Regions from separate parts of the Stenotrophomonas sp. 59 genome, predicted to be linked through region 2. Evidence: predicted binding sites of a transcription regulator. Region 2 holds the regulator's gene; the other holds the start of a gene.

Region 1 (5,224 bases), 1.8 Mb from region 2:
CCGCGGCCCTGCTCACCGGCACGCGCCGCTTCCACCGCCGCGTTCAACGCCAGGATGTTGGTCTGGAAGGCGATGCCGTCGATCACCGAAATGATCTCGGCGATGCGCTGCGACGATGCCTCGATCTGCTCCATGGTCTGCACCACCTGGTTGACCACTTCCCCGCCCTCGCTGGCAACGCCAGCGGCGGAACCGGCCAGGGTATTGGCCTGCAGCGCGTGGTCGGCGTTCTGGCGCACGGTGGAGGTCAGCTCCTCCATCGAGGCGGCGGTCTCTTCCAGGTTGGCGGCCTGCTGCTCGGTACGACGCGAGAGATCGCTGTTGCCCGCAGCGATCTCTCCCGCCGCCAGGCGGATGCTGGCTGCCGACTGCTGGATCTGCCCGACGATCTGGGTCAACTGCTGCACGGTGCTGTTGGCATCGTCGCGCATCACCGCGAACACGCCATGGAAATCACCACGCATGCGTGCGCTGAGGTCGCCGGCGGCAATCGCGCGAAGCAGCGTCGACAGCTCAGCCAGATTGTGATCGCTGACCTGCATCATGATGTTGAGGGTCTCCACCATGCGGCGGAAATCGTGATCGAAGCGCTGGGCGTCGCCGCGTACAGCGAAGTCGCCGGCCGCCGCCGCGGCAGCCAGCTGCTGGATCTGCTCGTTGATCGCGGCCAGGTTGCTCTTGGTGGTGGCCATTGCAGCGGTGAACACCGCCTTCTCGCCCGGCAGCGCTTCCATGTCCACGCTGAGGTCACCCACCGCGTAACGCTGCATCACCTCGACCAGGCGCTGGGTGACCGCATTGCTGGAGGCCACCAGCTGGTTGCTGTCGGCCACCATGCGGCCGTACTCGCCGGGGAAGGCAGTGGCGTCCATGCGGTAGCTCAACTCGCCGGCATCGTGGCGGCGCGCCATTTCCGCCTGTGCGGCCATCACCGCCTGCAGCTGTCCGCGCATGCCCTGCATCGCCTCCAGCAGGCGCCCCACTTCATCATTGCTGCGCGCCGGCAAGGTGCTGTCGAGCTTGCCGGCGGCAACGTCACCCGCCACCCGCACCGCTTCGGCCAACGGGCGGATCGCCAGGCGGCGCAGCAGCACGTAGACACCTGCGCTGAGGGTCAGCGCGGCCACCACGCCAACCAGCAACGTCAGCCACAGCAGCTGGCGCGCCTCGGCGACGATCACCGCATGCGGCATCACCACGCCCAGTGCGAAGCGCTGCGGGGCATTGCCCACGCGCAGCGGCACGTACACGCGCACATTGCCGGCCGCGTCCGGGGTGAAGGCCTCAAACCTGCGGTCGGCGGCGATGTCGGCCAGCATGTTGCGGGTCAATGCGTCGCTGCGCGGCTTGCCGATCTCGGCAGCGTTCGCCGACGCCAGCACCACGCCCTTGGGCGAAAGCAGCTCGACGCGACCTGCGCCCATCGGCGTCAGCGTCGCCAGGTGCTTCTGCAGCGCCGCCAGCGAGAAGTCGACGGTGAACACGCCGAGGAAGGTACCGTTCTCGACGATCGGCGAGCTCAGCGTGCTCATCAGCACCTGCTGGCCGGCGATGTCGTAGGCATAGGGTTCACTGACCTTGGGCAGCTTGTCGCGGCTGGGCACCACGTACCAGTCGGCCGAACCGTCGGCGGCTTCGGTGTAGTCGGTCATGGTCGACTGCTGCGGCTTGCCGTCATGCCAGGCCCAGTAGCTCATGTAGCGGCCGCTGGCATCGTGCATCTCGGTATTGGCGAACTCGGCATCCTTGCCATCGAAGGCGTCGGCCTCCCACATGGTGCTCTTGCCCAGCCATTCCGGGTGGGTACGCAGCTGCTCACCGAGCACGGCCGCCAGGCTGGCGCGATCAGGCACGTCACCCCGCGCGCGCTGGGCGAGCACGGCTTCGACCATGGCATCGTTGCTGGCGAACGCCGTGCCCAGGTCGGCGGCGACCTGGCGCGCTTCGGCGTTGGCCTCGCTGGTCATGGTCTGGCGCGAGGCATCGATCAGGCTGGCACTGGCCTGGCGATAGATCAGGAACGCCGTCAGGCCGAAGCACAGCAGCGCGATGACAGCGGTGCCCAGCATCAGCTTGTGGGCGATGCTGCCCGGACGGCGGGCAGCGGCGGAACGGGAAGAAGGCATGGAGGGGTCCGCAAGGCAGTTCAGGACGACCGGCACCGCGAGGGCACCGCGCAGGTGCGCGATCCGTCGCGCAGGCCACCGGCCGCCGGGACCCGCCCGGCGCAGGAAGCGCACCGGGTTAGCGGCCGCCTGCCAACGAGGTTGAGGCGACCGCCCTACACATTCCTGAATGCACTCAGGGACGGGACAGGAACCCGCCCCGGCGTCCCCTATTCGGCCACCCGGTCCTTGATCCACTCCGCGCGTGGCAACACCTCGATGCTGCCTGCGGCGTACTGCTGCAGCACGGCGTCCGGCCCGAAACGCGGCTGCCACCCCAGCTCCCTGCGGATGCGGGCGCTGTCGTAGACGCGGTCGACGCTCAGCGGCAACGGCCAGCCGCGGCGCTCGAACTCGGCCAGCAGCTGCGGCACGCGCCGGGCCAGTACGTTGCGCGGCTGGGTGGCAAGTTCCAGGCAATCCTCGCGCCGGAACGGGGTCGCTGCGCAGGCGATGTAGCGGGCGAAGGCCGGCCCCTCATCCAGCAGCAGCGCGGCATGGGCACTGGCCACGTCACGGGCGTCGATCCCACGATGCAACCGGAACATCGCCATCCGTTCCGGCGGTTCCGGGAAGCAGCGCCCCATCCGCAGCACGCGCACGCCGAAGTCCGGTCCGGCCGCAGCTTCAGCCAGGGCCTCGGCCTGCAGCTTGCTGCGGTGGTAGATCGTTCGCGGCAACGGCTCGGTATCCTCATCGATCCAGCGGCATCCTCCTGCCACCACCGCGTGGCCGTACAGCGCGGTGGTACTGGTCAACACGAACCGCCGCGCGCCTGCCTCGCGCGCCGCCTGCAGCAGGTGCGCAGTCGCGTCCACATTGATCTGCTGGAACACCGCGTCCGGTACCAGGCCAACGTGCGGCGCATGCAGGGCCGCGGTATGGATGACCGCGTCGACGCCCTGCACCGCGCGCACGACGGCTTGATGATCGGTGACATCGGCAATGATGCGCGTGGTGGCGAACGGGCTGCGGTCCAAGCCCACCACTTCATGGGCAGCCGCCAGCGCGCCGAAGATCGCGCGCCCGATCCGCCCGGAACTGCCGGTCAACAGAATCTTCATTGAGTCCATTCACTCGAAGCGCCCGGGAACTACCGGGATGCCTCGATTCTAGGCATGCAACGGCGCATCTGCGATAGGACAAGCGCGCAACTGTGCGTTCATCTTGACGACTTCGGCGGAGCCAGCAGTTGGCGCGCGATGAACAGCGGGTCGTCGCCGCCTGCCACGTCAGGCGCGACACCGTTCCGTTCCCAGTTGCCACCGGTGCGCAGATTGATCGGTTGCCGGTCCGGAATGCTGATCTGATAGCCGTCGGGCAGCAGCACAGCATCATCGAACATATGTGCGGCACCGCCACTGCGGCCGCCGACGATGCGCGCACGCCCCAGCGCCTGCAGCGAATACGCGACGAACTCGGCCGCCGAGGCGGTGCGGCGGTCGATCAGTATCACCAGCGGCTTCAGGTACAGCGGAAGGCTTGCTGGCGGCAGCGGCACCGGGGTACGCCGGCCACGTTGCTCCAGCGCCTGCACTGCGGTGACACCCGGCTCCAGCAGGGTCCGCACCAGCAGGTCGGCGCTGCCATCATCACCGCCTCCGTTCTGGCGCAGATCCAGCACCAGGCCCTCGGTGTCGGCCAGCAGGGTGAACGCTGCCGCGAGCCTGGGCCGTGCCAGATCGAGCGGATAGAAGGTGCTCAGCCGCAGGTAACCGATATTGCCTTCCAGCACCCGTACCTCGCGCACGCCCGCACCATTGCTGCGTGCATCCGCACGCCAGGCCATCAGCCAATCGTCCTGGCCGGCGCCGGCATCCACCCGCTCCACATGGAAGTGGCCGTCGAACACGTCCAGATCCTGGTTCAGGCGCGCACTGAAGCCCTTGGGGTCCGTGCAGCTGTCCACATAGCGCTGCTGCCTCGACCAGTCACGCAGTGCATCGGCGATGCGCGCGCCTCCGGCCACGTCCAGGTACTGCGCCTGCACCGCGGTGGCCGCTGCCTGCAGCACGGCGTCCTGCGCCGGACAGGTGGCCGCCAGCATCGCGCCCAGCATCCAGGAAACCGCCATGACCCCACCCCGCATTGATGATATGTAAGTGCTTATATATCATCCCGACATGGATCTCCAACATGCCTCTCTGGGAACATTGCTGCGCGCCCTGCTGGACCAGCTCGATCCGGCGGTCGAGCAGGCCTATCGCGACCTGCAGCTGGACTACCGCCCGCGCTACACCCCGGTGCTGCGCACGCTGATGGCGCAGGGCCCCTGCCGCATCAAGGATCTGGCGCTCGCCTGCGGGCTCAGCCATTCGGCACTCAGCCAGACGGTGGCTGCGATGGTGCGCGACGGCTGGCTGCACGCCGTCATCGGCGAAGACAGCCGCGAGCGCATTCTGCAGCTGAGCCCACACGCACTGCAGGCACTGCCGGCGCTGCAGGCGCAATGGCAAGCCACCGCGCGCGCCGCACGCAGCCTCGATGCGGATCTCGGCCAGTCGCTGGAGCAGGTGCTGCGCGAAGCACTGCAGGTTCTGGAGCAGCGGCCATTCGCGCAACGCCTGCGCGACGCCCGCCGGCGCTGACACTGCGCCGTCGCCGATGCCTCGCCTCCTCGTGGACGGCGGCTCCCGCTGCATTCGCCTGAATGGCCACGCCATCAACCGCGTGCGCACGTGGCGTGAAGGCCATGGCGAGGATGGCGACCTGGACTTAGCACGCGTTGGCCAAGCATGGGCGCTGCCGTTGACGACGGCGCCGACCCTGCAGCAGGAGAATCCCATGACCGACCAGAATCACCGCTCCAACCGGGGCTTCGCCTCGATGGACCAGGATAAACAGCGCGCGATCGCCGCCAAGGGCGGGCGCGCGGCGCACGCCTCCGGCAACGCGCACGAGTTCAGCCCCGACGAAGCGCGTGCTGCAGGCCGCAAGGGCGGCGAAGCGATCAGCCGCGACCGGCAGCACATGGCCGCGATCGGACGCGAAGGTGGGCACGCACGCCACGCCAATGCACGCCAGCAACAGCAGCAGATCGAGCACGGTGCAGAGGATCC
Region 2 (5,224 bases):
CGCCAGCGAACCGGCGTTGGCCGATGCCAGCGTCGAAACCGCGCCGGAGCCCACCCTCGCCCCGGCCCCGGTGCTGACCGTGGTTGCCCAGGACGACGCCGAGATCCGCCAGCTGCGCCAGGAAGTGGCCGGCATGCGCCAGGTGATCGAGCGCGAGATGAACCGCTTCACCGACGAGCGCCTGCGCGGCTGCCCGGTGCGCGCCACCGCGCTGGACCTGATGGACGAGTACGGTTTCGACGCCGGGCTGGCCCGCGACGTGGCCATGCAGATCCCGCTGGAGACCGAGGCCCATCGCGGCCGCGGCCTGATGCTGGGGCTGATCTCGCGCAAGCTGCCGATCGCCCCGGTCGACCCGCTTGAAGAAGGCGGCGTGATCGCCCTGGTCGGCCCGACCGGCGCCGGCAAGACCACAACCATCGCCAAGCTGGCCTCGCGCTTCGCCGAGAAGCACGCGCCGCGTGACGTCGCCCTGGTGACCACCGACACCACCCGCATCGGCGCCCGCGAGCAGCTGTACGGCTACGGCCGCCAGCTCGGCATCGCCGTGCACGAGGCCAACAGCGGCACCGACCTGGACCAGCTGCTGGAACGCCTGAAGGACTACAAGCTGGTGCTGATCGATACCGCCGGGCTGGGCCCGCGCGACCGCGCACTGGCCGCCCAGCTGCAGTGGCTGCGCGCCGCCCGCCAGGTGCGCACCCTGCTGGTGCTGCCGGCCAACACCAGCTTCGGCGACATGGACGAGGTGGTCCGCCGCTTCGGCGCCGCCAACCTGCAGGGCCTGGTACTGAGCAAGCTGGACGAGACCGGCCGCTTCGGCAACGCCCTGTCGGTGGCCGTGGACCATGCCCTGCCGATCACCTGGGTGACCGATGGCCAGGACGTTCCGGACGACCTGCACCGGGCCAGTGCAGCCAATCTTGTACTTCGCCTTGAAGATTTGCGCCGAGCGGCCGATATGCCCTGCAACCCGGAGTTGAACCATGCCGTCGCGTGAGTACGCCAAGCTGACCAAGACCTTCCCGCTGTCGGCCACCCGCAGCGAGCCGCTCGGCCCTGTGCGCACCATTGCCGTGACCGGTGGCAAGGGCGGCGTGGGCAAGACGAATGTGTCCGCCAACCTGGCCGTGGCACTGGCCGGCATGGGCAAGCGCACGCTGCTGCTGGACGCCGATCTTGGCCTGGCCAACATCGACGTGATCCTGGGGCTGAATCCCACCTTTACGCTGGCCGACCTGGTCGCCGGCCGCTGCTCGCTGGAAGACGTCATCGTCGAAGGCCCGAACGGCGTGCTGGTAGTGCCGGCCGCATCCGGCCGCCGGCACATGGCCGAGCTGGCCCCGGCCGAGCACGTCGGCCTGGTCAACGTGTTCTCAGAGCTGGAACGCGAACTGGACATCATGGTGGTCGACACCGCCGCGGGCATCACCGACGGCGTGCTGACCTTCTGCCAGGCGGCGCAGGACACCGTGGTGGTGGTCTGTGACGAACCGGCTTCGATCACCGACGCCTACGCGCTGATCAAGGTGCTCTCGCGCGAACGCGGCGTGGACCGCATCCAGGTGGTGGCCAACATGGTGCGCGACCCCAACGAGGGCCGCGTGCTGTACGAGAAGCTGACCCGTGTCTGCGAGAAGTTCCTCGCCGATGTCTCGCTGAACTACCTGGGCTGCGTACCGCAGGATGACTGGCTGCGCCTGTCGGTGCAGCGCCAGCAGCCGGTGGTGAAGGCCTACCCGTCCAGCCCGGCGGCGCTGGCGATCACCGAGATCGCGCGTCGCACCGCGCGCTGGCAGGCGCCGACCGAACCGCGTGGCGGCGTCGAGTTCTTCCTTGAGCGCATTCTCAAGCAGCGCGGGGTGGCCGCATGAAAGGTGCAGCCCAGTACCGGGAGGTCCAGCGCTCGGCGGCCAACGAGGTCATCGCCCAGCACTCGGACCTGGTGCGGCGCATCGCCCACCACCTGGCCGCGCGGTTGCCGGCCAGCGTTGAAGTGGACGACCTGATCCAGGCCGGCATGATGGGCCTGATCGAAGCCTCGCGCAGCTACGACGCCGATCAGGGCGCCTCGTTCGAGACCTATGCATCGATCCGCATCCGCGGTTCGATGATCGACGAGATCCGCCGTGGAGACTGGGTGCCGCGCTCGGTGCACCGCCGTGCCCGCGATGCCGCCGCCACCATCCGCCGCCTGGAACAGAGCAGCGGCCGCGCCGCAAGCGCCACCGAAGTGGCCGCCGCGATGGAGATGCCACTGCCCGAATACCTGCGGTTGATGGAAGACGCCGCACGCGGCCAGGTGCTGAGCCTGGAATCGCGCATCGAGGACCAGGGCGAGCTGGACACCGTCGCCCAGGGCGGCCCGACCCCGCAGCAGGTGCTGGAGCGCGGCGAGTTCGGCCGCGAGCTGGGCAAGGCCATCGGCCACCTGCCCGAGCGCGAACAACTGGTGCTCTCGCTCTATTACGAGCAGGAACTGAACCTGAAGGAGATCGGCGCGGTGCTCGGCGTGAGCGAGTCGCGGGTCTGCCAGATCCACGGCCAGGCGGTGCTGCGCCTGCGTGGCCGGCTCAAGATTTTCGAGGCGGCGGACGCCGGCCTGGAAGAATGAACATGCCCGAGGCGGCTGCCCCCGGCCGCCCGGAATGAACAACAAAGGAACTCTGCTTTGAACAAGAACATGCGCATCCTGATCGTCGACGACTTCTCGACCATGCGTCGAATCGTCAAGAACCTGCTGGGCGATCTGGGCTTCACCAACACCGCCGAAGCCGAGGACGGGCATGCCGCGCTGTCGCTGCTGCAGAGCCAGCCGTTCGATTTCGTGGTCACCGACTGGAACATGCCGGTGATGACCGGCATCGAGCTGCTGAAGGCGATCCGCGCCGATGCCAAGCTGAAGACCCTGCCGGTGCTGATGGTCACCGCCGAGGCCAAGCGCGAGCAGATCATCGAAGCCGCCCAGAACGGCGTGAACGGCTACATCATCAAGCCGTTCACCGCGCAGACGCTGGAAGAGAAGCTCGGCAAGATCTTCGAACGCCTGGCGGCCAGCGCCTGATGGATACCACGGTCGACAAGAACGCCCTCGCCCTGCGCCTGCAGGAAGCCCTGGACGCACTGGAGTCCGGTGACGAAGCCGCCTGGCGGCAACGCATCGACGGACTGGTCGCGCTGCGTACGCAGCCGATGATGAGCGGCCTCTCGCGGCTGGCCCGCGAGCTGGGACAGGCACTGGGTGAACTGCCGACCGTGCCCAGCGAGGCCGGCGAGCTGGACGACGCCTGCGCACGCCTTGACCACGTGGTTGCGATGACCGAACAGGCCACGCACCGCACCCTGGACCTGGCCGAGGAATGCCGCAGCCTGACCGAACAGCTGCGCGCCGAAGGCCTGCAGCCGGGCCAGGACGCGCAGCTCGAGCGCATCCGCCACAACCTGACCGAGATCGCCCTGACCCAGAGCTACCAGGACCTGACCGGGCAGATCATCCGTCGCGTGGTCGGCATCGTCCGCCGCGTGCACGAGGGCTTTGGCGCACTCGGCCTGCCGCCGGAACAGCATCGCACCGATCCGGAACTGGCCGGGCCGGCACTGAAGGGACTGGACCGCCACGCGGTCTCGCAGAACGACGCCGACGACCTGTTGTCGGATCTGGGGCTGTAAGCATGAGCGCGGTATCCGACGACATCACTGCCGATTTCATCATCGAGGCCCAGGAAATCCTGGATCGCCTGGGCGAACAGCTGGTGTCGCTGGAGCAGGCACCGCAGGACACCGAGCAACTCAACGCGGTGTTCCGCGGCTACCACACGCTCAAGGGCGGCGCCGGCTTCCTTGGCGTCACCGCCATGGTCGAGCTGTGCCACGCCGCTGAAGAAGCACTTGGCATCGCGCGTGCCGGGCAGGCGGTACTGCAGGCCCACCACTTCGACGCCGCCCAGCAATCGCTGGACTACCTGCAGTCGATGCTGGACGCCGTGTCCTCCGGTACCGAGCCGGGCTATGCGCCGCCGGACCTGATCGCGCAGTTCGACATGAACGGTGGCACTGCCGCACCGGTCGCTGCGGCCGCGCCTGCGGCAGGCGGCAGCGATCTGATCACCGACGACGAATTCGAGGCCCTGCTCGACCAGCTGCACGGCGGCAACGCGCCGACCGCAGTCGCGCCGGCGAAGAAGGCCGACGACGGCCTGATCAGCGAAGACGAGTTCGAAGCCCTGCTGGACCAGCTGCACGGTGGCGCTGCGCCAGGCACCAAGCCTGCTGCCGCCGTCGCGGCGGCACCCGCCGCAGCACCGCGCCCGGCCCCCGTCCCGGCACCCGCAGCCAAGCCTGCAGCCAAGCCGATGGCCGAGGCCGAGCACACCGTGCGCGTGGACACCAAACGCCTGGATGCGATCGTCAACCTGATCGGCGAACTGGTGCTGTCACGCAACCGCCTGAAGACCCTGCGTGCACGCCTGCGCGACGAGGAGCTGGACCGCGCCGTATCGACGCTGGACATCGCCACTGCCCGCCTGCAGTCGGCGGTGATGCGTACCCGCATGCAGCCGGTGGGCAAGGTGTTCTCGCGCTTCCCCAAGGTCGCCCGCGACGTCGCCCGCTCGCTGAAGAAGGAAGTGGACCTCGAGCTGGTCGGCGCCGAGACCGAGCTCGACCGCAACCTGGTCGAAGCGCTGGCCGACCCGCTGGTGCATCTGGTCCGCAACGCCATCGACCACGGCGTGGAAATGCCCGACCTGCGTGAAGCGCAGGGCAAGCCGCGGATGGGCCATGTGCGCCTGTCCGCCCAGCAGGAAGGTGACTACGTCAGCATCGAGGTGCAGGACGATGGCGCCGGCATCGACCCGGAAAAGCTGCGTGCCAAGGCGCGCGAAAAGGGCCTGATCGATCCGGAAGCCGCTGCCCGCCTGAGCAGCGAGGAATGCCTGCACCTGGTGTTCCTGCCCGGCTTCTCGACCAAGCAGCAGGTCACCGATATTTCCGGCCGCGGCGTCGGCATGGACGTGGTGCAGTCGCGCATCCGCGAACTGAGCGGCCAGATCCAGATCCAGTCGGAACTGGGGCGTGGCAGCCGCTTCCTGATCCGCGTGCCGCTCACCCTGGCGATCCTGCCGACCCTGCTGGTGCAGGCCGGCGAGGACGTCTACGCGCTACCGCTGGCGCGTGTGATGGAAGTGCTGCACGCACCGCGCACGTCGCTGGGCTGGTTCGATGG

Evidence for each region. Region 2 encodes FliA, which starts transcription of late flagellar genes. Its sites were predicted from a motif close to TAAAGTTTNNCNNNCNNNGGCCGATAA; they were not measured.
Region 1: QP552_RS18270 (methyl-accepting chemotaxis protein) is a predicted target of FliA. The motif match lies at 2,245-2,271, and genes of this name have one in related genera.

Annotation. Positions count from the first base shown of each region.
Region 1 is NZ_CP127408.1:3,976,572-3,981,795, forward strand. Features, by position in the region: gene QP552_RS18270 (methyl-accepting chemotaxis protein) at 1-2,126, opposite strand, end outside; gene QP552_RS18275 (NAD(P)-dependent oxidoreductase) at 2,336-3,229, opposite strand; gene QP552_RS18280 (S41 family peptidase) at 3,328-4,239, opposite strand; gene QP552_RS18285 (MarR family transcriptional regulator) at 4,289-4,753, shown strand; gene QP552_RS18290 (KGG domain-containing protein) at 4,950-5,224, shown strand, end outside.
Region 2 is NZ_CP127408.1:2,152,066-2,157,289, reverse strand. Features, by position in the region: gene flhF (flagellar biosynthesis protein FlhF) at 1-1,000, shown strand, start outside; gene QP552_RS10045 (MinD/ParA family protein) at 987-1,874, shown strand; gene QP552_RS10040 (RNA polymerase sigma factor FliA) at 1,871-2,614, shown strand; gene cheY (chemotaxis response regulator CheY) at 2,672-3,064, shown strand; gene QP552_RS10030 (protein phosphatase CheZ) at 3,064-3,669, shown strand; gene QP552_RS10025 (chemotaxis protein CheA) at 3,672-5,224, shown strand, end outside.